4 regions of the Pseudonocardia spirodelae genome follow, and region 2 is predicted to be linked to each of the others. Evidence: predicted binding sites of a transcription regulator. Region 2 holds the regulator's gene; each other region holds the start of a gene.
The links. Region 2 encodes LexA, which represses DNA repair genes until DNA is damaged. Its sites were predicted from a motif close to CGAACACGTGTTCG; they were not measured.

Region 1 (7,040 bases), on a different contig from region 2:
GAGTCGTCGTCGATGTCGCTCAGCGCCTCGTCGGCGATCTCCCGGTCGACGCCCTTGCGGTGCAGCTCCAGCGCGATGGCCCGCCTGCCCAGGCCGCGGTGCCGGTGCCGGGACCGCACCCACTGCTCGGCGAAGGCCTGGTCGTCGACCAGGCCGACCTCGTCGAACCGGTCGAGGACGCGGTGGGCGATCTCGTCGGGGATCTCCTTGCGGCGCAGCGCGTCGCCGAGCTCCTTGACGGTGCGGGCGCGGTCGGTGAGCAGGCGAAGGCAGATGTCGCGGGCGCGGGTCTCCTGCTCCTGCGGCGTCTCCGTGCGGGGTTCGGCCGCCGCCTCGCCCCGGGGCCCACCCCGCCGGCGACCGCGCCGCCGGTCCTGCCCCGGGTCCGGCAGTCCCTGCGCCCCGGGGTACGGACCCGGCCGCGCGGACGGCGCCCGGTCCGGGGCCGTCACCGGCGTCCGCCCACCGGTGCCGCGACGGCCGCCGTCCCGGGAGCCGCGTGCTCCGCCACGGCGCGTGCCCCGGCCGGACAGCTCCTCGAAGGAGACGACCCTCGGGGCGCCGCTCCGCCCGTGCCCGCCGTCCGGGTCGGGCACGGCGCCGTCGCCGTCCCCGTCGGCGACGAGCGTGAGGCGGCGGGGCGCGGTGTCGGACGGACCGGAGGCACCGGTGTCACCGCTGAGGGCGGCGAAGGAGACCTGCGTGGGTGCGGGGGGCTCGGGGTCGTCCGGGGCGTCGTCGGCGGGGCCGTCACCGGTGCTCGCCGGCGCCGGATCCCCGAGTGCCGGGTCCAGGGTCGGGATCGCGGGGAGGCCCTCGCCGTCGGGCCCCGCGGCCGCGACGCCGAACAGGTCGTCGAGCGGGACGGTGCGGGGCCCTGCCGGCTCCGCACCGTCCCGGCCGGACGTGCCTCCGGCCCCGTCGTGCTCGCGGGTCACGCTCAGAAGTCGACCGGCGCCGGGAGGGGCTCGACCGGGCTGGTGTCCTCGGCGTCGACGACCGCGCCGATGCCGAGCTTCTCCTTGATGCGCTTCTCGACCTCGGCCGCGACGTCCGGGTTCTCCTTCAGGAACTTGCGGGCGTTCTCCTTGCCCTGCCCCATCTGGTCGCCCTCGTAGGTGTACCAGGCACCGGACTTGCGGATGATCCCCTGCTCGACGCCCACGTCGATCAGCGAACCCTCCTTGGAGATGCCGACGCCGTAGAGCACGTCGAACTCGGCCTGCTTGAACGGCGGCGCGACCTTGTTCTTGACGACCTTGACCCGGGTCCGGCTGCCGACCATGTCGGTGCCGTCCTTCAGGGTCTCGATGCGGCGGATGTCCATGCGGACCGAGGCGTAGAACTTGAGCGCCTTGCCACCGGTCGTGGTCTCCGGGGACCCGAACATCACGCCGATCTTCTCGCGCAGCTGGTTGATGAAGATCGCGGTGGTGCCGGAGTTGCTGAGCGCACCGGTGATCTTCCGCAGCGCCTGGCTCATGAGGCGGGCCTGCAGACCGACGTGGCTGTCGCCCATCTCGCCCTCGATCTCGGCGCGGGGCACGAGCGCCGCGACCGAGTCGATGACGATGATGTCGAGCGCGCCGGAGCGGATCAGCATGTCCGCGATCTCCAGCGCCTGCTCACCGGTGTCCGGCTGGGAGACCAGCAGCTCGTCGGTGTCGACGCCGAGGGCCTTCGCGTACTCGGGGTCGAGCGCGTGCTCGGCGTCGACGAACGCGGCGACGCCGCCGGAGGCCTGCGCGCTGGCGACGGCGTGCAGCGCCACCGTCGTCTTACCGCTGGACTCCGGGCCGTAGATCTCGACGACCCGGCCACGCGGGATGCCGCCGACGCCGAGCGCCACGTCGAGCGCGATGGAGCCGGTGGAGATGGCACTGATCGGGACGCGGGCCTGGTCGCCCAGGCGCATCACCGATCCCTTGCCGTGGTTCTTCTCGATCTGGGCGAGGGCGAGTTCGAGCGCCTTCTCGCGGTCCGGAGCGGCCATCTCTTGACTCCTCGCTGGTGGTCGACGATCGGGGCCTGCTGGTGTCTTTCGGGGAGGCACACCACAACGGTATGGGGTACCCCCGACAGTTCCGGGGCCGGATCCGCGCCTGTGGACAACTCGTCCCGCCGCGGGGCACCGCGCCCCGTCCCGGACGGTAGCCGAACACCCGTTCGACCCGACACCGCGACACGCCGACCGGACGCCCGCGGGAGCCGAGCGGTCACCCGCCGTGGCGCCGACCGCGGTCCGGGCGGCTCAGCGCCGCGCGGGCGGCACGTCGTAGGCGGCGCAGACCGCGCGCCAGATCCGGCGCAGGTCGACCCCGGACTCGACGGCCTGCTCGACCGTCCGCCCGTCCAGCTCGGCGAAGACGTGGTCGCGCGACAGCGACGCCGCCCGCACGGGCCCGAACTCGCCCTCCATCAGCTCCCGGAAGTGGCTCAGTCGCACGGGCCGAGGGTAGCGCCGTCACCCGGACGCGCACGATCATGCCCGTATCCGCCGTCGACCGGTAGCATGGGTGATATGTCCGAACTGCTCGCGACGGTCCCCGTCGACGTCGCCGACGAGGTCCTCGCGACGACCGGCATCGGCTCGCCGCTGGCCTGGCAGGTCGTGTCGCTGGTCGCGCTGGTGTCGGCCCTGGTCGTGCTCGTCCGCTGGTGGATCCACCAGCGGCGGCGCTGAGGGCGCCGAGGGGGATCAGGCCGCCACGCCGCGCCCGGCCCGCGCCGCGCGCAGCGCCACCAGCAGGAACGGCGCGGTCAGCAGCACCGCGAGCCCGCCGAGCACCGCGTAGGACGCCACCGTCACCAGCACCCCCGCGACGACCCCGGCCGCGGCACCGGCCAGGTTCATCGCGACGTCCACCGAGCCCTGCACGCGCGGGCGGTCGGCCACCGGGACCGAAGCCGTCAGCAGCGCCGAGCCGCCCACGACGGCCGCCGACCAGCCCAGGCCCAGCAGCACCAGGCCCACCGTGAGCAGCGCCGTCGCGGTCGGGGCGGCCAGCGCGCAGCACACCCCCGCCGTCAGCAGGAGCACCGCGGCACCGGCCAGCACCCGCCCGGGGCCGGCGCGGTCGGCGAGCCACCCGAACAGCGGGCTCAGGGCGTACATCCCCGCGATGTGCAGGCTGATGACCAGACCGACCACCGAGAGCGTCGCGCCGCCGTGGTCCATGTGCACCGGCGTCATCGACATCAGCCCGACCATCACCGCGTGCCCCAGCACGACGCCCGCCGCACCGAGCAGGGCGGGCGGGGACGACCGCAGCACCGCCCACGGCCGCACGGCCGGGGCGTCCGCGGCGGCGGGCGGTGCCCCGGCGCGCTCGCGGGCGCGCAGCAGCGGGTCCGGCCGCAGCCCCGCGCCGCTGACCAGCGCGGCGAGGGCGAACGCGGCCGCGCAGAGCAGGTACGGGCCCGCGACCGCGGGCAGCCCGGCCGCGCCCGCGACCGCCTCCAGCGGGGCGAGCAGGTTCGGCCCCGCGACGGCGCCGACCGTCGTCGCCCACACCACCAGGGCCAGCGCGCGACCGGCGCGGGCGGGGGCCGCGAGGTCGGTGGCGGCGTAGCGCGCGGCCAGGCCCACCGCCGTCCCCGAGCCCACGAACAGCAGCGACACCAGCAGCAGCACCACGCTGCCCGTCGCGGCACCGGCGACCGCACCCAGCGCACCGGCCAGGCCCACCAGGTAGCCGCCCGCGAGGGCGGGTCGGCGGCCGCGGGCCTGTGCGACCCGGGCGACGACCGCGGCCGCACCCGCCGCCCCCAGCACGCCCGCGGTGGAGGCGGCGCCCCCGACCGCGGGCGAGCCGGACAGCCGCGCCGCGACCAGCGAGCTCGCGGCCACCGAGGTCGCCACGGCCGTCCCGCCGAGCACCTGGCCCGCGGCGAGCACCGCGAGCAGTCGGGGCTGGGCGGGATCCTGCTCCGGGGCGTGGGTCACGACCGGATGCTGCCGTGCGCCCGCCGGGTCGCGCCAGGGCGTTAGGCTCGGCGCCGCCGATCACGACCGGGAGGACGGTGACCATGGCCGCACGGGCCGGGAACGCGGGCGGGCCGACGGGTGCCGACGCCGAGCTGGCGGACGCCTACCGCCTGGTCTCCGACGTCCTCGCGGGCGCGGTGCGCGAGACCCTGGCCGCGCCGGGACCGGACCCGGCCCGCTTCGCCGTACGGCGGCTGACCGCGGTCGACCGGGAGCTCCCGCCGGACGCCACGCCGCCGGGATGGTCGCTGGCCTTCCTCGTGCTCGCCGACTGGTACGACGCCGCCCGCACCGCGCTCGCCGGCACCGACGACCGCGCCGACCGGGCGCTGGGCTGGGTCGAGCAGCACCTCGGGAAGCGCTACGCGGCCCGCGCCCGCTACACCGTCGCGCCGCTGGTCGACCCGGCGGACGCGCGCGAGACCTCGCACTACGTCGACGCGCTCGGCCAGGACTTCCTGGCGACGATGGTGTGGACGGTGGCCGGGCTCGTCGCGGAGTTCCCGGCCGAGGACCCCGACGAGATCTGGCCGCGCACCCGCGCCGACGCCGCCCGCTGACCACCCGCCGGGCGCGGTCCGACGGGTGACTGTCGGACCCCCCGGTCATGATGGGCGGCGTGAGCGCACTCGAGGGCTTCTCCCCCGCCACCCGGCAGTGGTTCGAGGGTGCCTTCGCCGCGCCCACCGCCGCCCAGCAGGGGGCCTGGTCCGCGGCCCAGGCCGGCCGCAACGCGCTCGTCGTCGCCCCCACCGGGTCGGGCAAGACCCTGGCGGCGTTCCTCTGGGCGCTCGACCGGCTCGCCGCCGAGCCGCCGCCCGCCGAGCCGAAGCACCGCTGCCGGGTGCTCTACGTGTCCCCGCTCAAGGCACTCGCCGTCGACGTGCAGCGCAACCTGCGTTCCCCGCTGACCGGGATCCGGCAGGCCGCGCAGCGCCTCGGTGAGCCGGTCCCCGACATCACCGTCGGCATGCGCACCGGCGACACACCGGCCGACGAGCGGCGCCAGTTCGCGCGCACGCCGCCCGACGTGCTCGTCACCACCCCCGAGTCGCTGTTCCTGCTGCTCACCTCGGCCGCGCGGGAGTCGCTGCGCGGGGTGTCGACGATCATCCTCGACGAGGTCCACGCCGTCGCGGGCACCAAGCGCGGCGCGCACCTGGCGGTGTCGCTGGAGCGGCTCGAGGAGATCACCGAGACCGCACCGCAGCGGATCGGGCTGTCGGCGACGGTCCGCCCGGTGGACGAGGTGTCCACGTTCCTGTCCGGCGCGCGGCCGGTGGAGGTGGTGCAGCCGTCGACGCCGAAGACGATCCGGGTCGAGGTGCAGGTCCCGGTCCCGGACCTGGCCGCGCTCGACGAGCGGCCCGCCCCCGGCAGCAGCGACGAGGAGGTCGTCGGGTCCGCCGCGGGCACCGCGCAGAAGCCGTCGATCTGGCCCGCCGTCGAGGAACGGCTGCTCGGCCTGGTGCGCGAGCACCGTTCGACGATCGTGTTCTCCAACTCCCGCCGGCTGGCCGAGCGGCTCACCTCCCGGCTCAACGAGCTGGCCGCCGAGCAGGAGGCGGCCGCGGCCGAGGAAGCCGCGCCGCCCGGTCCCGGCGCCGGTCCCGGCGCCTTCCCCGCCGAGGCGGTCGGGCAGTCCGGGGTGGGCGGCGGCGCCGCGCCGACGGTCGCCAAGGCCCATCACGGCTCCATGTCCCGCGACCAGCGCACACTGGTCGAGGAGGAGCTGAAGTCCGGCGTGCTGCCCTGCGTGGTGGCCACCTCCAGCCTGGAGCTGGGCATCGACATGGGCGCGGTCGACCTCGTGGTGCAGGTGGAGGCGCCGCCGTCGGTGGCGTCCGGGCTCCAGCGCGTCGGGCGGGCCGGGCACCAGGTGGGCGCGGTGTCCGAGGGCGTGGTCTTCCCCAAGTACCGCGGGGACCTCGTGTCCTGCGCGGTCGTCGCCGAGCGGATGACGACCGGGTCGATCGAGTCGACGCGCTACCCCCGCAACCCGCTCGACGTGCTGGCCCAGCAGATCGTGGCGATGGTCGCGATGGAGCCGTGGTCGCTGCCGGACCTGGCCGCGACGATCCGCCGCGCGGCACCGTTCGCGGCGCTGCCGGACTCGGCGCTGCACTCGGTGCTGGACATGCTGGCGGGGCGCTACCCGTCCGAGGAGTTCGGCGAGCTGCGCGCCCGCATCACCTGGGACCGGGTGACCGACGAGCTGCGCGGGCGCCCGGGTGCCCAGCGCCTCGCCGTCACCTCCGGCGGCACGATCCCCGACCGCGGGCTGTTCACCGTCATGACCCCCGGCGGGGCGGACGGCGCGGGCTCGCGGGTCGGCGAGCTGGACGAGGAGATGGTCTACGAGTCCCGCGTCGGGGACACGTTCCTGCTGGGCACGTCGTCGTGGCGGGTCGAGGACATCACCCACGACCGCGTGATCGTGACCCCGGCGCCGGGGGTGCCGGCGCGGATGCCGTTCTGGAAGGGCGAGTCGATCGGCCGCCCGCTGGAGCTGGGCCGGGCCGTCGGCGCGTTCGTCCGGGAGATGACCGGGCTGGCCGACGCCGAGGCCCGCGAGCGCGCCGCCGCGGCGGGACTCGACGAGTGGGCGTGCGACAACCTGCTGTCCTACCTGCGCGAGCAGCGCGAGGCGACCCGCCACGTGCCGAGCGACCGCACGATCCTCGTCGAACGCTTCCGCGACGAGCTGGGCGACTGGCGCCTGGTCGTGCACTCCCCCTTCGGCGCGCAGGTCAACGGGCCCTGGGCGCTCGCGATCGCCGCCCGGATGCGGGAGCGCCGCGGGGTCGAGGTGAGCGCCTCGGGCGCCGACGACGGGATCGTGCTGCGCCTGCCCGACGCGGTGGACGACGCGGGCACCGAGGTCGTCCCCGGCGCGGAGGACGTGCTGCTGGAGCCGGGCGAGATCGAGCAGATCGTCGTCGCCGAGCTGGGGAGCTCGGCGCTCTACGCCTCGCGGTTCCGCGAGTGCGCGGCCCGGGCGCTGCTGCTGCCGCGTCGCGACCCGCGCCGGCGCAGCCCACTGTGGCAGCAG
Region 2 (7,040 bases):
CGTCCCGCAGGTCATGCACAGCGGGGCGTCGGCCGCCTTGCCCAGGCGCAGCTCGAGCAGCTCGGTGGAGCTGCCGACCTCGACCGGCGCGGGCTCGACGCCCGCCTCCTTCGGCTCCTCGGTCGTCGGGACCGAGGACCGGAACTCGTCGAGGTCCAGCTTCTCGGCGGTGCCGTAGTCGTTCTCGACCTGGGCCGACCGCTCGTCGGAGGAGAAGATGCCCAGCTGGGCACGCTTCTCGTACGGCAGGTGGTCCAGCGCCAGGCGGCGGAACAGGTAGTCCAGCACCGAGGTCGCGATCCGGACGTCCGGGTCGTCGGTCATGCCCGCCGGCTCGAAGCGCAGGTTGGAGAACTTCGAGACGTAGAACTCCAGCGGGATGCCGTACTGCAGACCCACCGAGATCGACATCGAGAACGCGTCCATCACGCCGGCCAGGGTCGAGCCCTGCTTGCCGAGCTTGACGAAGATCTCGCCGAGGCCGTCGTCGGGGTAGCTGCCGGCGGTCAGGTAGCCCTCCGCGCCGCCGACGGTGAACGACACGGTCTCGCTCGGCCGCTTCTTCGGCAGCCGCTTGCGGACGGGGCGCTGCTCGACGACCGTGACCTTCTCGGCCGCGGCGGTGTCGCCGGCGGCCTTCGTGTCGCCGCCCTTGCCCGCGGACAGGGGCTGGCCGACCTTGCAGTTGTCGCGGTAGATCGCCAGGGCCTTGAGGCCGAGCCGCCACCCCTCGAGGTAGATCCGCTCGACGTCCTCCACGGTCGCCCGCTCGGGCATGTTGACCGTCTTGGAGATCGCGCCGGACAGGAACGGCTGCGCGGCGGCCATCATCCGGACGTGGCCCATCGGGGCGATCGTCCGGTCGCCCATGGCGCAGTCGAACACCTCGTAGTGCTCGGGCTTCATGCCCGGGGCGTCGACGACGTGGCCGTGCTCGGCGACGTACTCGACGATGGCCTCGGCCTGCTCGGCCTGGTAGCCGAGGTTGTCCAGCGCACGGCGCACCGTCTGGTTGACGATCTGCATGGAGCCGCCGCCGACCAGCTTCTTGAACTTGACCAGCGCCAGGTCCGGCTCGATGCCGGTCGTGTCGCAGTCCATCATCAGGCCGATGGTGCCGGTCGGCGCCAGCACGGACGCCTGGGCGTTGCGCCAGCCGTGCTCCTCGCCGGTGACCTGGCACCGGCGCCACACCTCGGTCGCCAGCTTCTGCACCGGCGCGCTCGCGGCGAAGGTGCGGATGCGGTCGTTCTCGGCGGCGTGCTTGCGGATGACCCGCTGGTGGGCCTCGGCGTTGCGGGCGTAGCCCTCGTAGGGGCCGACGATCCCGGCGAGCTCGGCGGAGCGCTTGTAGGCGGCGCCGGTCATCAGCGAGGTGATGGCACCGGCGAGCGCGCGGCCGCCCTCGGAGTCGTAGGCGTGCCCGGTCGCCATGAGCAGCGCGCCGAGGTTGGCGTAGCCGATGCCCAGCTGGCGGAACTTCCGGGTGGTGTCGGCGATCGGCTCGGTCGGGAAGTCCGCGAAGCAGATCGAGATGTCCATCGCGGTGATGATCAGCTCGACGGCCTTGGCGAAGGTCTCGGCGTCGAACCGGTCGTCGGGGTCGAGGAACTTCAGCAGGTTCAGCGACGCGAGGTTGCAGCTGGAGTTGTCCAGGTGCATGTACTCCGAGCACGGGTTGGACGCGGTGATCCGGCCGGACTCCGGGCAGGTGTGCCAGTCGTTGATCTGGCCGTCGTACTGGATGCCGGGGTCGGCGCAGTTCCAGGCCGCCTCGGCGATGCCGTGGAAGAGCCTGCGGGCGTCGACCTTCTCGATGACCTCGCCGGTCATCCGGGCACGCAGACCGAAGTCGGTGCCCCCCTCGACGGCGCGCATGAACTCGTCGGACACGCGCACGGAGTTGTTGGCGTTCTGGTACTGGACCGAGGTGATGTCCGAGCCGCCGAGGTCCATGTCGAAGCCGGCGTCGCGCAGGACGCGGACCTTGGCCTCCTCCTTGGCCTTGGTCTCGACGAACTCCTCGATGTCGGGGTGGTCGACGTCGAGGACGACCATCTTCGCCGCCCGGCGGGTCGCGCCACCGGACTTGATGGTGCCCGCGGAGGCGTCGGCACCACGCATGAACGACACCGGGCCGGACGCGGTGCCGCCGGAGGACAGCAGCTCCTTCGACGACCGGATCCGCGAGAGGTTCAGACCGGCACCGGAGCCGCCCTTGAAGATCAGGCCCTCCTCGCGGTACCAGTTCAGGATCGACTCCATGGTGTCGTCGACCGAGAGGATGAAGCAGGCGCTGACCTGCTGCGGCGAGGCGGTGCCGACGTTGAACCACACCGGCGAGTTGAAGCTGAACACCTGGTGGATGAGCATCCAGGTCAGCTCGTGGTCGAAGATCTCGGCGTCGCCGTCGGTGGCGAAGTAGCCGTGCTCGATCCCGGCCCGCTTGTAGGTGCCGACGACCCGCTCGACGAGCTGCTTGAGGCTCGACTCGCGCTGGGCCGAGCCCACCGCGCCGCGGAAGTACTTGCTGGTGACGATGTTGGTGGCGTTCACCGACCAGTCGCGGGGGAACTCGACGCCGCGCTGCTCGAAGTTGACGGTCCCGTCGCGCCAGTTCGTCATGACGACGTCGCGGCGCTCCCACTCCACCTGCTCGTAGGGGTGGACGCCCTCGGTGGTGAAGACGCGCTGGACGGTGAGCCCGGTGCGCCTGGCACCGGACTTCCCGCGTCCGCGTGCGGGCTTCGCCGCCGCGCTCTCACCGGTTCCGGTCGTCGGGCCCCCGACGGTCTCGGTCATGAACTGCCTCCGCACATATCACCGTGTCCCGCCCGCACGCTGGGGTGCGCGGACGGCTTCTCTCCGGGACGAGCACGACGGCGGCGCCGGACCGGGGTGCGCCCCTCGTGCCCGCACCGGTCCCGCTCCCGCCGAGCGCCGCTCAGCCGTCCCGGTTGTGGCCGGCCTCGTCGTCGGCTGCTTCCCCGGCAGCCGAACGCAGGTCGGCGATCTCCTTCTCGAAGTCCTCGATGGAGGAGAAGGATCGGTAGACGCTCGCGAACCTCAGGTACGCGACCTCGTCGAGCTCGCGCAGCGGCCCGAGGATCGCCAGCCCCACCTCGTGGCTGGGGATCTCCGCCGCCCCGCGGGCACGCACCGTCTCCTCGACCCGGTGGGCGAGCTGCTGCAGGTCGTCCTCGTCGACCGGCCGGCCCTGACACGCCCGCCGAACCCCGCCGACGACCTTCTGACGGCTGAAGGGTTCGGTCACCCCGCTGCGCTTGACGACGGCGAGCACGGCCTCCTCGACCGTGGTGAACCGTCGTCCGCACGAGGTGCAGGACCGGCGGCGGCGGGTGCACGTCCCGTCGTCGGCGGTCCGGGAGTCGATCACGCGGGAGTCCGGGTGTCGGCAGAACGGGCAGCGCACGAGGCCCACACCCCTCTTCCGTGACGTTCCGGAAACTCTCCGCAGCGATCCGTCCCCCCAACCAGTGGCGGAACGACATCAATGTAACCCCTACATCTAGGGGTGCGCCATCCCGGGGCGGGTACCGCCACGAGCTTCGCCCGATCGGGATCCGAGCCTGGCACACCACGCTGCGCGACCGGTCCGTCTCCGACGATCATGGGTCGCACCATCGGCCCAGGTGGCGCCCCGCGACGGCGCCGCGACCGCCGTCCGTCGCTCCGGACGGGCCGCGGCGGGCGGCCACCCGATGCGGGGACACGCCCGCTGGACGCGCCGGACGGCGTGCGCGCGTCGTGACGGTGACGACGGCACGGCGCACCGGTGGCCGCGCGGCGACACCGCGGGCCGCGGAGCCCGGCGGGCAGCCCTGGACGGAGTACCGGTCAGTGGCCGACGGTCACCGCGGGCGCACCCGCGGACGGGGCGTTCCACCCGGCGGCGGCGTCGCCCAGCAGACCCAGGCCGACGACGACGGTCGCGGTGCACAGCGCGACGGCGAGACCGGCGAGCAGGCGCTCGACCCGGCCGCGCACGCCCGCCCGGGCGCGGGCACGCCGCGGCCGGGGCGGGACGAGACAGCGCCGCTCCAGGGGCCGGACGGTCCGCGGCGGCGGGACGGCCACCGAGCGGGCCGGACGCACCGCACCGGGCGCCGACGCCGGAGCGCACGGCGCGGTCCACAGCGCCGCGGCGCGCGGGGCGCCCGAGGGGCCCTCGGTCCGCACGGGCCCTCCGGCCCCGGCGGCTCCGGCGCGGCGGGCCCGGGCCGCGGGGTGGCGGGCCACCGACGCGGCCAGCGCCCGCTCGCGCGCACCCTGCGGCGCCCACCGCCGCGCGGCCCGCTCGGCGGCCGGGACCCGCGCCGCGCGCGGCGGCGCGGGCGCACCGGACGGCGCCGCGGCCGGCGAGCCCGGCACCGGCTCCCCGAGCGGCACCGCGCGCGCGGCCGCTCCCCCGGCCACCCGCAGGCCACCGCCGCCCGTGCCGGTGCCCGTCGCCCCGGCCCCGGCCGTGACCCCGGCCAGGGCTCCGGCGCGGCCGTACCCGCGGACCCGCTCGTCGCGCTCTCGCATCGTTCCTCCTGCCGTCGGACCGCCCGTCCCCCGGGCGGCCTCCCCTCGCCCCGACCGGCCCTTCCCCGAGCCCGGTCGAACGGGCGTACGAGCGGTGTAGCAGCCGGCACCGACAAGAACCGCGTCGCCGCAGGTCGGAGCCGGTTCCACGGTCACCGCGCGCCGGCCACGGTCACCGGCGCCACGGGCGCCTGCGCGACCGCGGCGACGTCGGCGAGCACCCCGAGGGCGAGCACCGCGACCGCCGAGGCCGCCGCGACCCCGGCCGCCGCGACCGCGCGGCGCACCGGACCGGGCGCGGCACGACCGCGCAGCGGCCGCACGGGCCCCGCCGTCGCGACCGGACCCGCCACCGCCGTCGCCGCCGTCACCGCCACCGGGAGCACCACCGCGGACCGCCACCTCTCGCCTCGCCACCGCCGCACGGCCGGACGCCCCGCGGACCGCGCCCGATCGAACCCGTGTTCGATCGAACGCCCGTGCGATGTTGTACCACCGCGGGCCGACGGAATCCACGACACGCCCCGGCGAACTTCGAACGCATGTTTGGCGAACCGGCCGGGGGCGGCTAGGGTCGGCGCCGTAAGTACCCCGAGGAGGCGAATGCGATGGCAGCGGACGAGACCGGAGGCGGTGGACCCGGCGTGACCGGTACTGCCGCCGGCCGGGGATCCGCGAAGGTCCGGGAGTTCCCCGACCCCGCGGCCGACACCCGCGGCCTGACCCCGCGGCAGAAGAAGGTCCTGGCCGTGATCCGGGACTGGGTCGACCGCTACGGCTACCCGCCGAGCGTGCGCGAGATCGGGGACGCGGTGGGGCTGACCTCCACCTCCTCGGTGCACCACCAGCTGCGCACCCTGGAGCGCAAGGGCTTCCTGCGGCGCGACCCGAACCGCACCCGGGCGGTGGACGTCCGCAGCCCCGAGCAGATCGCCGGGACCGACGGCGCGGACACCGACGCCGACACCGCCGACCTGCGGTCCGAGCGCCCGGCGCCGGCCTTCGTCCCGCTGCTCGGCGACATCGCCGCGGGCGGGCCGATCCTGGCCGAGCAGGCCGTGCAGGACGTCTTCCCGCTGCCGCGCGAGATCGTCGGCGAGGGCACCCTGTTCCTGCTCAACGTCAAGGGCGACTCGATGGTCGACGCCGCGATCACCGACGGCGACTGGGTGGTCGTGCGCCAGCAGCCGGTGGCCGAGCAGGGCGAGGTCGTCGCCGCGATGATCGACGGCGAGGCCACGGTGAAGACCTTCCGCCGCAGGGACGGCCACATCTGGCTGATGCCGGCGAACGACGCCTACGACCCCATCCCGGGCGACGACGCGTCGATCCTCGGCCGGGTCGTCGCGGTCCTGCGCCGGCTCTGACCGGCGCCCCCGGCCGGGCCGGGGCGGGACTCACCGGCGGCGCCGCCGCCCGTGCAGGGCCATCGCCCCGACCCCGGCCAGCAGCACCGCGCCCAGCACGGCGGCGCCCGTGGCCGCGGGCAGCCACGGCGGGCCGGTGTCGACCGCCGGTGCCCGCCCGGGCTGGGCGACCACCGGCGCGCCGGGCCCGGTCGCGGCGGCCACCGCCCCCGGCGCCGCGACGACACCCGCCGCCGACAGGCCGCGGGCCTCGCTGCCCGAGTGCAGCGTGCCCCGCCCGTCGGGCGCGACCGCCTCGCCCTGGGCCTCCCCGGGCAGCGGCACCTGCAGGGGCGCCCCGCGCAGCGCCGTGACGACCGCGCCGGCGTCGGCCGGCCCGTCGGCGGGCAGCGGGAACACCCAGGCGTCGGTGTAGGTCCGCAGCACGACCGCGCGCCCGCCCGTCGCCCCCGGCGGGGACACGCCCCCGCCGGTGACGGTCCGCGAGCCGGCCGCCCCGAGCGGGCCGCCGCCCGTCCCGGACCAGGGCAGGACGACCTGCCCGGCCCGCACCCAGTCTCCGTCCGGTCCCGGACCGGCGGCGCGGTACACCCCGGCCGCACCGGTGGTCTTGTCGACGACCAGCGGCACGCCGTCGTCGCCGACGAGGACGGCCTCGGCGTCGCGCGGGCCGTCGGGATAGCGCAGGTCGTGCACCCGGACCGGACCGGCGGGAGGGAGCACCACGAGCCGCACCGAGGGGCGCCGCGCGCCGTTGTCGCCGATGTCGGCGACCCACAGCGACCCGTCGGCACCCAGCCCGAGGTCCTCGACGTCGGTGACGGCGACCCCGGTGTCCCGGACGGCGCTCACGGCACAGGTCGCCGGGTCGAGCGTGTACACCCGGGCGGTGCCGCCGCCGTCGGTGATCGCCTCGTAGCGCGCCGCCCCCGCCCCGGGCTGCCCCGGCGCGACCAGCCCGGACAGCTCCGACAGCCGCGGGTCGTCGACCGTGCAGACCGGCTCCGGGGCCGGTACCGGCGACGACGCGACACCCGCACCGGGCAGGCACAGCAGCGCCGCGAGCACCGCGCCGCCACGGCGGGAGCGCCGCAGGCGCGTCCGTGTCAGTGCCCGGCCGCCGTC
Region 3 (7,040 bases), on a different contig from region 2:
CGGCCGCGACGCCGAGCGCCCCGGCGAGCTCGCCGATCCGGGTCCGTTCGGTGTGCCACGGGACGCCCTGGGGTGCGAGGCCGAGCCGGGCGGCCAGCGCGTCGGCGACGGCGGGGCCGTGCGGGTGGGTGGCCGCGAGCGTCCCGGCGGCGCCGCCGTAGGAGACGGGCAGCGCGTCGAGGGCGCGGGTCAGCCCGGTGCGGGCCCGGTCGAGCCCGCTGCACCAGCCGGCCGCGACGAGGCCGAACGTGGTGGGCAGCGCCTGCTGCCCCAGGGTGCGGGCCGCGCAAGGCGTGTCGCGGTGACCGGCGGCGAGCGCGGCGGCGGCGTCGGCGCAGGCGGCGAGGTCGGTGCCGATGCGGTGCCCGGCACGGCGGGCCAGCAGCACCAGCGCGGTGTCCATGACGTCCTGGCTGGTCGCGCCCGGGTGCACCGCCCGCTCGGCCCCCGGCTGGATCCGGGCCGCGGCCGCCTTGAGCCGCTTGACCAGCGGGATCACCGGGTTGCCGCCCTCGCGGGCCTCGGCGGCCAGCAGGTGCGGGTCGACCCCGGCGACGGCCGCGACGGCGCGCTCCACGCCGTCGGCGTCGGTCCCGTCGACCGCGCCCTGCTCGGCGGCGACGGCGGAGAGCGCCAGCTCGACCTCCAGCAGCGCGGCGATCCAGGCGCCGTCGTCGAGGAGTGCGTCGACCCGGTCGGTACCGGACAGCGGCCCGAACAACGTGTTCGCCATGCGTACGAGTGTACGGCTTCCGCACAGGCAGAATCGTCCCCGTGCTGACCCACATCCTGCTCGACCTCGACGGCACCCTCGTCGACTCCGCCCCCGGCATCCTCGGCTCGCTGCGCCGCGCGATCGACGAGGTCGGTCTCGACGTGCCCGGCCCGGCGCTGGGCACCCACCTGCTCGGCCCCCCGCTCTACCGCAGCCTGCCCCCGATCCTCGGTGACGACGGGACCGCCGCCGTGCTGCCGGTCTACCGCCGGCTCTACGGCGACGAGGACGGCTGCCTGGACTGCACCCCGTACCCGGGCGTGGAGGAGCTGCTGCGCGCGCTGTCCGACGCCGGCGTCACGATGGCGCTCGCGACCAGCAAGGCCGAGCCGTCGGCGCGCAAGATCCTCGCCCACCACGGCTGGACCGACCTGTTCACCGAGATCGTCGGCGACACCCGCGCCGCGGACCGCCCGACCAAGGGCGCCGTCGTCGCCGAGGCGCTGCGCCGGCTGTCCGACCACGGCCACCCCTACGACACCCCGCCGCTGATGGTCGGCGACCGCCTGCACGACGTCGAGGGCGCCGCCGAGCACGGGCTGCGCTGCGAGGGCGCGGGCTGGGGCTACGCCGAGCCGGGCGAGCTGCAGGCCGCCGGCGCCACCGTGGTGCACGACTCGGCGACGGCGCTGCGCCGCGCGCTGCTCGGCTCCTGAGCGTCGCATCCGGGTGAAACCGGGGCACGGGCGCACGCATCCGCGGGGCGGTCGCGCGGACCGGCTCCTCAGCTGAGGACCGGCTGCGCGGCCCCCTCCGATCGGACCGTGCGCCTGCTCCGGACGGGCGGATATACACCGGACATGACGGTCGCCGCGCTGTACCGCTACCCGGTCAAGTCGATGCTCGGGGAGTCCCTGACCCGGGCCACCCTCACCGACCGCGGGGTCCTGGGCGACCGCGCGTACGCGGTGCTCGACGTCGCGACGGGCATCATCGCCAGCGCCAAGGTCCCGAAGAGGTGGCTCGGCCTGCTGAGCTTCTCGGCCCGGTTCGTCGCCGAGCCGGTCGCCGGCGAGCACGCTCCCCCGGTCGAGATCACCTTCCCCGACGGGTCCGTGCTGCGCAGCGACGACGAGGGCCTCGACATCGCGCTGTCGGCCGCGCTGGGACGGGAGGTGTCGCTGATCTCGGTGCCGCCGGAGGGCGCGTACTTCGAGGAGCTGTGGCCCGACATCGAGGGCCTCACCCCGCAGCAGCTCGCGCCCCGCACGCTCATCGACGCCACCACGACGCGGCACGAGGACACCGGCGAGACGATCAGCCGGTTCGACGTCTCCGCGTTCGGCGCCCCCGGCACCTTCTTCGACCTGTCCTCGCTGCACGTCATGACCGAGTCCACCCTGGACCGGCTGCGCGAGCTGGCCCCGGACGCGACGTTCGACCCGCTGCGGTACCGGCCCAACATCGTCCTGCGCGGCGACGACGCCGGCTTCGTCGAGAACGACTGGCCCGGCGCGACGAGCACGCTGGGCGACGCGGCCCGGATCACCTTCTCCTTCGCCACCATGCGCTGCGTGATGACGACGCTGGCGCAGGGCGACCTGCCCGACGACCCGGACACCCTGCGCGCGATCGCCCGGCACAACCGCATCGAGATCCCGCAGGTCGGCGGCGTGTGGGCCTGCGCGGGCGTCTACGCCGAGGTCGCCGCGGGCGGCGAGATCGCCGTCGGGGACGCCCACACCACCCCCGAGCCGGCCCCGGCACCCGCCTGAACCACCCACCCGCATCCCCGGTCGGATGCGTCCGTCACCGGCACCGTCACGGAGGTCCGCGGACCGAGGTGTTCGCAGAGCGAACGCTTGTGCGTCGAGCGAACGCTGCGTACAGTGCCGGACGACGGAGGTGCGTGATGGACAAGGTGGTGGCATCCGCCGCGGAGGCGGTCGCCGACATCGGCGACGGCGCGTCGCTCGCGGTCGGCGGTTTCGGCATGTCGGGGGTCCCGACGGTGCTGATCGCCGCCCTGCTCGAGCAGGGCGCGACCGAGCTGGAGACGATCTCGAACAACCTCGGCGTCGACGGCTTCGGCCTCGGCACCCTGCTCGCCGCCGGACGCATCCGGCGCACGATCGGCTCCTACGTCGGCAACAACAAGGAGTTCGCCCGCCAGTACCTCGCCGGTGAGCTGGAGCTGGAGCTGACCCCGCAGGGCACGCTGGCCGAGCGGCTGCGCGCCGGCGGTGCGGGCATCCCGGCGTTCTACACCCCCGCCGGCGTCGGGACCCTGGTCGCCGAGGGCGGCCTGCCGTGGCGCTACGCCGCCGACGGCTCGGTCGCCGTCGAGTCCCCGGCCAAGGAGACCCGCGAGTTCGACGGTGTCGCCTACGTCCTCGAACGTGCGCTGACCCCGGACTTCGGGCTGGTCCACGCCTGGAAGGGCGACCGGCACGGCAACCTCGTCTACCGACGCGCGGCCCGCAACTTCAACCCCGACTGCGCCGCCGCGGGCCGGGTCACGATCGCGCAGGTCGAGCACCTCGTCGAGCCCGGTGAGCTGGACCCCGACGAGATCCACACCCCCGGCATCCACGTGGCGCGCGTGCTGCACGTGCCCGGCGTCGAGAAGCCGGTCGAGTTCAGGACGGTGCGTGAGAAGTGAGCCTCACCCGCGACGAGATGGCCGCCCGGGTCGCCCGTGAGCTGCCCGACGGCAGCTACGTCAACCTCGGCATCGGCATGCCGACCCTGGTCCCCGGCCACATCCCGGCCGGCCGCACGGTCGTCCTGCACTCGGAGAACGGCATCCTGGGCGTCGGCCCCTACCCCACCGACGACGAGGTCGATGCCGACCTCATCAACGCCGGCAAGGAGACCGTCACCGTCGCCGACGGCGCCGCGTTCTTCGGCTCCGCGGACTCCTTCGCCCAGATCCGGGCGGGCAAGCTCGACGTCGCCGTCCTCGGCGGCATGGAGGTCGCCGCCAACGGCGACCTCGCCAACTGGGCCGTGCCCGGCAAGATGATCAAGGGCATGGGTGGCGCGATGGACCTCGTCCACGGCGCGAAGAAGGTCGTCGTGATGATGGACCACGTCTCCAAGGACGGGTCGCCGAAGATCGTCGAGCGCTGCTCGCTGCCGATCACCGGCCTGGGCTGCGTCACCAGGATCGTCACCGACCTCGCCGTCATCGACGTGACGCCGGACGGGCTCGAGCTGGTCGAGACCGCGCCCGGCGTCAGCGCCGACGAGGTGCGGGAGAGGACCGGGGCGCCGCTGCGCGGCGCCTGATCCCGCGCTCAGGCCCGCGGGGCGCCCGGGACGACCGGCATCCGGGTGAGCCCGCGGACCAGGGTGGACTCGCGGTAGGTCAGCTCGGACGGGTCGACGGCGAGCCGCAGGTCCGGGCGCTGCGCGACGAGCCTGCCGATCGCGACGCGGCCCTCGGTGCGGGCGAGCTGGGCGCCCAGGCAGAAGTGGATGCCGTGCCCGAAGAACACCCCCGACGACGCGTCGCGGGTGATGTCGAGCCGCTCCGGGTCCGCCACCCAGGCCGGGTCGCGGTTGGCGGCGGCGAGCCCGAGCATGACCGTGGCGCCGGCCGGGATCGTCACCCCGGAGTAGGTGACGTCCTCGGCGGCGAACCGCATCGGCGCGTTGGACACCGGGGACTCGAAGCGCAGGAACTCCTCGACCGCCGAGGTGATCAGCGTCGGGTCCTGCTCCAGACGGGCGCGCTGCTCGGGGTGGGTCAGCAGTGCCAGCACGCCGTTGCCGATGAGGTTGACGGTGGTCTCGTGGCCCGCGATGAGCAGCAGCGTCGCCATCGCGACGAGCTCCTCGGGCGAGAGCCGGTCGCCGTCGGCCTCGCTGACGGCCAGCAGCGAGCTCAGCAGCGCGTCGTCGGGCTCGGTGCGCTTGCGGTCGATCAGCTCGGCGAGGTAGCCGGACAGGCTGCCCATCGCGGCGAACTTCTCCTCCGCCGGGGAGTCGTCGACCATCACCGACGACCACGCCGAGAACTGGTCGCGGTCCTGCGCCGGGACGCCGAGCAGCTCGCAGATCACCAGCACCGGGACCATGAACGCGTAGGAGCGCATGAGGTCGACCGGGCCCTCGGCGGGCAGCGCGTCGAGCAGCTCCTGGGTGATCTCCTCGACCCGCGGCTGCAGCTCGGCCATCCGGCGCACCGTGAACGAGCGGCTCACCAGCTTGCGCAGCCGGGTGTGGTCCGGCGGGTCCATCAGGATCATCATCGGCGTCGGGGCGGCCGGGTGGGCGTCGCGCTGGTCGGCGGGCAGGGTGTACCGCCAGTCCTTGCTCAGCCGCGGGTCGACGAACGCCTCGCGGACGTCGGCGTAGCGGCTGATCAGCCACGCCGTGCCGTCCGGCAGCGCGAGACGGCGCACCGGCTCCTCCTCCCGCAGCGCGGTGTACGCGGGGTGCGGGTCGGTCCAGAACGCGCCCGAGAACAGGTCGTGCCGCTCGGTGCCGGTGGTGGTGAGGCCAGTCGTCGGAGCCATGGCCCCATGGTGCCAGGACCGTGTAAGCGCGTGCTTACATCAGACGGGTGACCGAGACCACCGCCGGGTCGAGGGCGATGTCCGGCGGGACCGCGTGTCCCAGCACCACGGCCGCGGCCAGCGCCGCCAGCGCCGGGGAGGACTCGATGCCCGAGCCGCCCTGACCGGCGACGAAGTAGAAGCCGGGGTGCCCGGGCCGCTGTCCCAGCACCGGGGCCCGGTCCGGGGCGAAGGTGCGCAGCCCGGCCCACGCGGTGCGCACCGACCGCAGTCCCAGCGTGGTCGCCGCGGCGACCCGGTCCACGGCGAGTGCGACGTCGAGCTCGTCGGGCCGGGCGTCGCCGGGCGCGGCCGGGGTCTCGTCGGCCGGCGAGACGAGCACGGTGTCGGCCTCGGCCTTGAGGTACCAGCGCTCGGCGGCGTCGGCGAGCATCGGCAGCGCGGCGCCGTCGACCCGCAGCGCCGCCGGGTCGGGCGCCGCGCAGGCCGCGATCGTGCGCCGGTAGGCGGTGAGCCCCGCCCCGGGGACGCCGGCGAGCGCGGCCACCGCGTCGGCCCAGGCCCCGGCCGCGTCGACGACGACCCCGGCGAGCACCCGGTGCCCGGCGGTCGTCGTCGCCGCCCAGCCGGCGCCGTCGCGGGCGAGCGCGGCCACCCGGGCGCCGCGCAGCAGGGTGCCGCCGCGGGCGCGCAGGCCGCGCCGGTAGCCGTCGTGCAGGGCGGCGGTGTCGACGTCGCAGGCACCGGCGGTCCACGCCGCCGCGAGCGGGGCGCCGCGCAGCACCGGGGCCCGCCGCCACGCCTCGTCCGGGTCGAGCGCGACCGGGGCGCCGGGCTCGCCGTGCTGCGCGCGCAGGGTCGCGGCGAGCCGCCCGGCGGCGAGCTCGTCCTGCGCGACGTGCAGCACCGGGCGCGGGGAGAGCAGCGGCGGGGTGCCGAGCTCGTCGGGCAGGGCGGCGAAGCGCGGGCCGGAGGCGTCGATCAGCGCGCGGAACGGCCCCGAGCCGTGACCCGGGATGTAGGTGGCGGCCGAGCGCGCGGTCGCGTGCACCGGCAGGTCCTGCTCGGCCTCGACGAGCACGACGCGGGCGTGCGCGGCCAGCTCCCGGGCCACCGACACCCCCGCGATGCCGCCACCGACCACCAGCACGTCCGCCGTCTCCATGCCCCGACCCTAGGAAAAACCGGTGGCCGCGAACCGCGCGGGCGCCGTAGCGTCGCCGCCATGCTGATCCGGTTCCTCTGAGCGGCCCGCGGGGCCACGGTCTGCCACCGCCCCGCCGCCCGCCCGGCCCGTGACGTCGTCACCGGCCGTGGAACCGTGCCCGGCCCCCGTGCCGGCCCGTCCGCGTCCCCTGCCACGTCACCGGCCCTCCCGGTCCGAGACCGATCCACTCCCAGGAGGCCCGCATGCGCACCACCCGACCCGTACCCACGAGCGTGCCCACCGGCACGGGCGCGACCACCACGGCACCGGCCAACCGCGCCGAGCGGCGCGCGGCGCGGCGCGGCCGCGACACCGGGGCCGGCGGCCCGGCCGTGCCGCGCACCGCGGGACCCACCCCGCAGGCGCGGCCCGCGCACGTCCGCACGGACTTCGCGGCCCGGCGCACCGGCTGAGCCCGGCCGCGGCGGGGCGGATCACGGCGTCGCCCCGCCGCGGCGGCCACCGCCCCGTGGGAGGCTGGACGCCGTGACCGTCACCGTCTGGTGGGCCGCCCCGGCCGATCCGGGCGTGCGCCCCGACCTCGTCGCGCTGCTCGACCAGCACGAGCGCGAACGGATGGCCGCCCTGCGCCGCG
Region 4 (7,040 bases), on a different contig from region 2:
TCGGTCGAGCAGCGCGCCAAGATCAAGGCGATGAACTACGGCCTGGCGTACGGCCTGTCGGCCTACGGGCTGTCCGGGCAGCTGCGGATCTCCACCGACGAGGCCAAGGGCCTCATGGACGACTACTTCGCCGGCTTCGGCGGGGTCCGCGACTACCTCGCCGGTGTCGTCGACCAGGCCCGCAAGGACGGCTACACCGCCACCATCCTGGGCCGGCGGCGTTACCTGCCCGACCTGACCAGCGACAACCGGCAGCGCCGCGAGATGGCCGAGCGCATGGCGCTCAACGCCCCCATCCAGGGCAGCGCCGCGGACATCATCAAGGTCGCGATGCTCGGGGTGCACCGGGCGCTGCGGGCCGAGGGACTGGCGAGCCGGATGCTGCTGCAGGTCCACGACGAGCTCGTCCTCGAGGTCGCCGACGGCGAGCGCGAGGCACTGGAGGCGCTGGTGCGCCGGGAGATGGCCGCCGCCGCGGACCTGTCGGTGCCGCTGGAGGTCTCCGTCGGGTCCGGGCGCAGCTGGGACGCCGCCGCGCACTGAGCCCGGCGCCGTCGCGGGTCAGCCCGCGGCGGCCCGGGTCGCGGGCGCCGTCGCGGGCACGCCGTGGCGCAGGTGGGCCGGCGCCAGCACGCGGGCGGCCCGGCCGAGCTCGGCGACGAGCTGCTCGACCGGGAGGTCCTGGCGGCGGGCCTGGCCGTGCAGGACGGCGGCCAGCTCCGTCACCGGGGGCCCGGCGGGTGTCCCGCCGCGGCGGGCCTCGCGTTCGCGGCGCAGCACCGCGGCCAGCTCCCCGCCGGCCGCGGCGAGGACGTCGGCGTCGGCGAGGTGCACGACGACCACGGCGTCGGCGTCCCCGGCCGCGGCGACCGCCCGCTCCGCGGCCCGCGACCAGGCCCGCAGCGTCCGGCGCCCGGCCAGCGGGGCGGGCAGCACGAGCCCGCCGCCCTCGGCGTCGGCGAGCGCGACCAGGAGCCCGGCGACGACCGCGGCGCGGCGCGCCCAGGTCGCCCGGTCACCGGGCAGCCCGCGGTGCACGACGACAGCGCCGGCCGCGCCGGTGGGGACCGCGTCGGCGGGCCGGTGGTCCAGGGGCTCGCGGGGATGGGGCACGTAGGACATCGGCGTCACCTCCCGTGCGGCCGATGCCCGGGAGGTCGCAGGGCTCCGACCTGCTGTTACGTCGTGACGACGGACGGTGCGACCGCCCCGGTGGGCGGTCGCGGGCGGGCGGTCGGCGGTACCAGGAGAGCCGGGCGTCAGGGGCGGGGCCGGGCCCGCGGCGGCGCGGGCGCGGCCGGCTCCAGCACGGTGAGCTCGGCCGGGCCGAGGCGGAGCACGCCGTCGTCGAGCGGGGCGCAGCGGATGCCGCCGCGTCCGCGCAGCGCCGCCCACGCGCCGTCGCCGATCACGGCGTCCATCCACCGGCAGGGCGCGGCCGCCCGGTGGGCGCGGAACCGGACCGGGCCCGCGCCGCCGTCGAGGCTGAACAGCGCGCCGGTGCCGCCGCGCCCGGGCGCGGCCAGGGCGTCGACGTCGGCGCCGCGCAGCACGATGGTGCGCCGGGCCGCCTCCGCGGTCGCGGGGCGGCCGAGGACCCGCTCGACGTGGTCCAGCGACTCGGCGGCGAGGACGGTGACGGCGGCGCGGGCGTGCGCGGCCCGGCCGGCGTACCGGTCGCCGACGACGCCGTACCCGGCGCGGATCTCGATCTCGGTGCGCAGCGGCGCCACCGGGTCGGGCCGGGGACCGTCGGCGGGCCGCCCCTCGTAGGCGTGCTGCGGGGAGACCACCAGCGCGGTGACCGTGACGCGCACCGCTCAGCCCGGGTTCAGGCCGGTCAGGAACCGGATGACGGCCTCGCGGGTCAGCTGGGCGCCCGGGCTGCCGAAGGGCCGGTCGAAGACGTGGTCGGCGTAGGGGACGGTCAGCAGGCGGCCGTCGACTCCGGCGGCGCGCAGCGACCGGTCGTAGGCGGTGACGCGGTCGGGGACCACGTAGTGGTCGGCGGAGCCGAGCAGCAGCAGTGTCGGCGGCAGGCCGGGGCGGACCTGCTCGGCGGGGGAGAGCAGCCGCAGCAGGCCCGGCGCGCTGTCCGCGGTGCCGCCGAACAGGGTGCGCTGCAGGTCGGGGTCGACCAGGGTGAGGTCCACCGGCGGGTAGAAGGCGACGACCCCGACCGGCGGCGGCCCGGGGGTGGGCGGCGGCGCTCCGGCGGGGCCGGTGCCCCCGTACGCGGCGGGCGCCCCGGAGCAGGCCAGCGTGCCGTCGAGCAGCCCCGAGGCGGTGCTGAGCGCGAGCGTCGCGCCCGCGGACTGCCCGGCCAGCACGAGCCGGGCCGGGTCGAGGGACGCGGCGCCGCCGTGCGCGCGCACCCACTCCACCGCGCAGGCGACGTCGCGCTGCTGGTCGCGGCCGACCGGCTCGGGCGGGGGCAGCCGGTAGTCGATCGCCGCGACGGCCCACCCGCGCTCGGCGAGCCACCGGGCGAGCGCGGTGCGGTCCGTGCGGTCGCCCCCGGTCCACGAGCCGCCGTGCACCCAGACCATCGTCGGGTGCGGGCCGGCGCCGCCGGGCAGGTAGAGGTCCAGGGTGCGGCCGGGGGCGAACTCGACCGAGCGGTCCGGTGCGCCCGAGGGCTGCCCCAGCTCGGTCAGCGCCGCCGTCCAGTCCAGCCGGACGCCCTCGTCGGACGCGGCGCGGCCCTGCGCGGCGAGCACGGTCACCGAGCCGACCACGGCGGTCAGCGCCAGCACCGCCGTCGCCCAGCCGCTCCAGCGGGCGCCGGCGGCCCGCGCGGCCAGCCCGAACGCGATCCCCAGCACCCCGGCCAGCGCGACGTGCAGCGGGTACTGCCCGCTGACGAACGAGCCCGCGAACCCGAGCACCGGGGTCTGCGGGCGGAACGTGCCGACCAGCACGACCAGCAGCAGCGCGGCCCACACCCACGCGAGGACCCGGAGGAACGACGTCACCCGCGCACCCTGTCATCCCGCGCGCCGGCGCCCGGCGGGGCCCGCCGCGCGCCGGCGGAGGATCACCCGTCGCGGCGTGCCCGCGCGGTCGCCGGCGCGCCCGCCGGTACGGTGCTCGAACAGCTGTGCGGCACGCGCGGCGGAGCGGCGGCGGAGCGGGGGGCGCGGTGCGGGTGCTCGGGGTCGACCCCGGACTGACGCGGTGCGGCATCGGCGTCGTCGAGGCGGGCGGGGGCCGGTCGGTCGGGTTCGTCGCCGTCGGCGTGGCCCGCAGCGGCCCCGACGAGCCCCTGGAACGGCGGCTGCTCGCCGTCGCCGACGAGGTCGAGCGCTGGGTGGAGCGGCACCGGCCCGACGTCGTCGCCGTCGAGCGGGTGTTCAGCCAGCACAACGTGCGCACCGTGATGGGCACCGCGCAGGCCAGCGGGGTCGTCGCGCTGGTCGCCGCGCGGGCGGGGCTGCCCGTCGCCTTCCACACCCCCAGCGAGGTCAAGGCCGCCGTCACCGGCGAGGGGCGCGCGGGGAAGGCGCAGGTCACCGCGATGGTGACCAAGGTCCTCGGGCTCGACGCGCCCCCGCGGCCCGCCGACGCGGCCGACGCGCTGGCGCTGGCCATCTGCCACTGCTGGCGCTCGCCGATGATCGACCGGATGGCCGCCGCGCAGGCCCGCGCCGAGGAGCTCGCCGCGACCCACCGCGCCCGGCTGGAGCAGGCCCGCCGCGACGCCGGCGGGGACCGCCCGAGCGCGGCCGAGCAGTGGGCCGCGGCCCGTGCCGGCGCGCAGGCGCGCTCCGCGGGCGGCTGGGGAGCGGTCGGCGGCGCCCGGCCCCGCTTCCGCTGATCCGTCCCCGCCGGTCCGTCCCCGCCGGTCCGTCGCCGCACCGTCCGCCGGCATGGTGCGGCCCCCGGCGGACCGCCCGGGCCCGACGCGTGTGTCGGGTGCGGCGGCACCGGTCCCGCCCGGTAGCGTCTCGAACGGTCGTTCGTGGAAGGGGGCACGCCGGTGATCCACTCGGTGCGCGGGCCGGTGCTGGAGATCGGGCTGGACCACGCCGTCGTCGAGGTCGGCGGGGTGGGGCTCGCGGTGTACGCGACGCCGGTGACGCTCGGCGGCCTGCGCCGCGGCGAGGAGACCCGGCTCGCCACGACGCTGGTCGTGCGCGAGGAGTCGCTGACCCTGTTCGGGTTCGCCGACGCCGAGGAGCGCGAGCTGTTCCTGCTGCTGCAGACGGTGTCCGGGATCGGGCCGCGGCTCGCGCTGGCCACGATCGCGGTGCTCGAGCCCGACACCCTGCGCCGGGCGCTGGCCGACGGCGACCTCGCCGTGCTGACCCGCATCCCCGGCGTGGGGCGCAAGAGCGCCGAACGCCTGGTGGTCGAGCTGCGCGACAAGGTGACCGTGCCAGCCGCGGTGCCCGCCGGCGCCGTCACCCCGGCGGCGCCGGCCCCCGTCCTCGGGGTGCGCGAGCAGGTCGTCGAGGCGCTGCTCGGGCTCGGGTTCACCCAGCGCCCCGCCGAGCAGGCGGTCGACGCGGTGCTGGCCCAGGCTCCCGGCACCGACGCCCGTGCGCTGCTGCGCACCGCGCTGTCGAGCCTGGGCCGCGCGCGATGACCGCCGGGCCGGGCGACCCGTACGACGCGGCGACCGAGGAGATCCTCGGCGTCGAGGCGCGCGCCGTCGACGGGGCCGTCCAGGACGGCGACACCGACGTCGAGGCGTCGCTGCGGCCCCGCTCGCTCGACGAGTTCGTCGGCCAGCCCCGGGTGCGCGAACAGCTGCAGCTGGTGCTGGAGGGGGCGCGCCGCCGCGGTGACCCGCCCGACCACATCCTGCTCGCCGGCCCGCCCGGGCTCGGCAAGACCAGCCTCGCGATGATCATCGCCCAGGAGATGGGCGCCGCGATCCGGCTCACCTCCGGGCCCGCGCTGGAACGCGCCGGGGACCTCGCGGCGATGCTGTCGAACCTGGTGCCCGGCGACGTGCTGTTCATCGACGAGATCCACCGCACCGCCCGCCCCGCGGAGGAGATGCTCTACCTGGCGATGGAGGACTTCCGGGTCGACGTGGTGGTCGGCAAGGGCCCGGGCGCGACCTCCATCCCGCTCGACGTCGCGCCGTTCACCCTGGTCGGGGCGACCACCCGGGCCGGGTCGCTGACCGGGCCGCTGCGCGACCGGTTCGGCTTCACCGGCCAGATGGAGTTCTACGACGACGCCGAGCTCGAGCGCGTCCTGCACCGTGCCGCCGGCATCCTCGGCATCGACCTGCGCGCCGACGGCGCCGCGGAGATCGCCGGGCGCTGCCGCGGCACCCCGCGCGTGGCGAACCGGCTGCTGCGCCGGGTCCGCGACTTCGCCGAGGTCCGCGCGGACGGGATCGTCGACCGGCACGTCGCGCGCGACGCGCTCGCCGTCTACGACGTCGACGAGCTCGGTCTCGACCGCCTCGACCGCGCGGTGCTCGGCGCCCTGGTCCGCTCCTTCCACGGCGGGCCGGTCGGGGTGTCCACCCTCGCCGTCGCGGTGGGGGAGGAGCCGGGCACGGTGGAGGAGGTCTGCGAGCCGTACCTGGTGCGGGCCGGGATGATCGCCCGCACCCCGCGCGGGCGCGTCGCCACCCCGCTCGCCTGGACCCACCTCGGGCTGACCCCGCCCGCCGACGCCCCGGCCGGGCACCGGGTGGACCCGCTGTTCTGAGCGCGCGGCCCCGGTGACGCGGGCGCGGGCGTCCGGGTGACACATGGGAGGATCCGGACGGACCGCACGGATCGGGCACCCCGCGGCCGGGTCGGCGGGCACCCTGGTGCCCGCACACCGCGCGGGGCCGTCCGGACACCGCGCGGTCCGGCGGCCGGTCCGGGCGCCGGGTCCGGAACGATCCGGGCGTCCGGGTCGTTCCGGGGCGGGCCGGTGGACCTCCGGGTGACCCGGCGGCACCCGGTCGCACCCGTTCGACCTGCCGCACTGCGACGAACGGTCGGCCGCCGGGAGGGGGCCGACCGGAGGCGCCGGTCCCGGCTGGCACACTCACGATTACGAGACGAGACGGAGACCCCGCACGATGACTGACATCCTCGCCCAGGAGGCCGGTGGCGGCTCGAGCATTTTTTCGCTGCTGCCCTTCCTCATCATCCTGCTGCTGTTCGTGCCGCTGTTCCTGAACGGCCGCAAGCAGCGCCGGCAGATGGCGGAGACCCAGGCCATGCAGCAGGCGCTGGAGGACGGCGACGTCGTCGTCACCACGTCCGGGCTGCGGGGCACCATCGTCGACGCCTCGTACGAGGACACGATCGACCTCGAGATCGCCGACGGCGTGGTCACCACGTGGCTGCGTGCGGCGGTCCGGGAGAAGGTCAGCACCGACGAGGCGGCCGAGGAGGCCACCGAGCCGGAGAAGCAGGACCAGCCGGAGCAGTCGGAGAACAAGCCGACCATCCACTGAGCGCACCGGGCGGGCCACGGGGCCCGCTCCGGTGGCCGCGGCGCCCGCGCCGGGCCCGGCTCGGCGGCACCGACCACGTCGGGTGCGCCGCGCCGGCCCGGCGGGGCGGCGACCGACCGTGAGGCCGGCCGCGGCCGCACGAGTCGGATCAGGAGAACGATCACGTGGCAACGTCGTCGGGGCAGCAGCACGTGCGCCCCTGGCGCTACCTGACGGCCTTCGCGGGCGTCGTCGTGGTGCTGTACGCACTGGTGTTCCTCACCGGGGGCGGCAACCTCACCCCGAAGCTGGGCATCGACCTGCAGGGCGGCACCCGCGTCACGCTCACCGCCCGCACCACCGACGGGCAGCCGCCGCCGCGTGACCAGCTGGTCCAGGCCCAGGAGATCATCGAGCAGCGGGTCAACGGCCTCGGCGTCAGCGGCGCCGAGGTGCAGCTCGACGGCACCAACATCGTCATCACCGTCCCCGGCGACGAGGGCGAGCAGGCACGTTCGCTCGGCCAGACCGCGCAGCTGCGCTTCCGCGAGGTCCTGCAGGGCCCGGTCCCGGCGAACCAGGCGGCCGGGCAGCAGCAGCCGGGACAGGCCGGCCAGGCCCCGGCGAGCCCGGCGCCCGCGAG

Region 1: the regulator LexA is predicted to act here: its motif matches at 2,156-2,169, upstream of recA (recombinase RecA).
Region 3: the regulator LexA is predicted to act here: its motif matches at 2,571-2,584, upstream of WJX68_RS12820 (CoA transferase subunit A).
Region 4: the regulator LexA is predicted to act here: its motif matches at 3,092-3,105, upstream of ruvC (crossover junction endodeoxyribonuclease RuvC).

Annotation. Positions count from the first base shown of each region.
Region 1 covers NZ_JBBJUP010000006.1:74,734-81,773, forward strand. Annotated here, with positions in the region: gene WJX68_RS09000 (regulatory protein RecX) at 1-938, opposite strand, end outside; gene recA (recombinase RecA) at 941-1,993, opposite strand; gene WJX68_RS09010 (DUF3046 domain-containing protein) at 2,252-2,446, opposite strand; gene WJX68_RS09015 (hypothetical protein) at 2,522-2,683, shown strand; gene WJX68_RS09020 (MFS transporter) at 2,699-3,946, opposite strand; gene WJX68_RS09025 (hypothetical protein) at 4,030-4,548, shown strand; gene WJX68_RS09030 (ATP-dependent helicase) at 4,596-7,040, shown strand, end outside.
Region 2 covers NZ_JBBJUP010000015.1:93,064-100,103, forward strand. Annotated here, with positions in the region: gene WJX68_RS18430 (vitamin B12-dependent ribonucleotide reductase) at 1-2,802, opposite strand, end outside; gene nrdR (transcriptional regulator NrdR) at 2,945-3,433, opposite strand; gene WJX68_RS18440 (hypothetical protein) at 3,859-4,548, opposite strand; gene WJX68_RS18445 (hypothetical protein) at 4,701-4,937, opposite strand; gene lexA (transcriptional repressor LexA) at 5,157-5,915, shown strand; gene WJX68_RS18455 (hypothetical protein) at 5,946-6,983, opposite strand; gene hflX (GTPase HflX) at 7,022-7,040, opposite strand, start outside.
Region 3 covers NZ_JBBJUP010000009.1:71,162-78,201, forward strand. Annotated here, with positions in the region: gene WJX68_RS12805 (lyase family protein) at 1-733, opposite strand, end outside; gene WJX68_RS12810 (HAD hydrolase-like protein) at 775-1,431, shown strand; gene WJX68_RS12815 (MOSC domain-containing protein) at 1,576-2,490, shown strand; gene WJX68_RS12820 (CoA transferase subunit A) at 2,628-3,377, shown strand; gene WJX68_RS12825 (3-oxoacid CoA-transferase subunit B) at 3,374-4,006, shown strand; gene WJX68_RS12830 (cytochrome P450 family protein) at 4,015-5,238, opposite strand; gene WJX68_RS12835 (NAD(P)/FAD-dependent oxidoreductase) at 5,273-6,403, opposite strand; gene WJX68_RS12840 (hypothetical protein) at 6,649-6,858, shown strand; gene WJX68_RS12845 (4'-phosphopantetheinyl transferase family protein) at 6,932-7,040, shown strand, end outside.
Region 4 covers NZ_JBBJUP010000001.1:426,894-433,933, forward strand. Annotated here, with positions in the region: gene polA (DNA polymerase I) at 1-543, shown strand, start outside; gene WJX68_RS01930 (hypothetical protein) at 562-1,122, opposite strand; gene WJX68_RS01935 (molybdenum cofactor biosysynthesis protein) at 1,260-1,817, opposite strand; gene WJX68_RS01940 (alpha/beta hydrolase) at 1,821-2,975, opposite strand; gene ruvC (crossover junction endodeoxyribonuclease RuvC) at 3,143-3,817, shown strand; gene ruvA (Holliday junction branch migration protein RuvA) at 3,980-4,588, shown strand; gene ruvB (Holliday junction branch migration DNA helicase RuvB) at 4,585-5,673, shown strand; gene yajC (preprotein translocase subunit YajC) at 6,038-6,418, shown strand; gene secD (protein translocase subunit SecD) at 6,583-7,040, shown strand, end outside.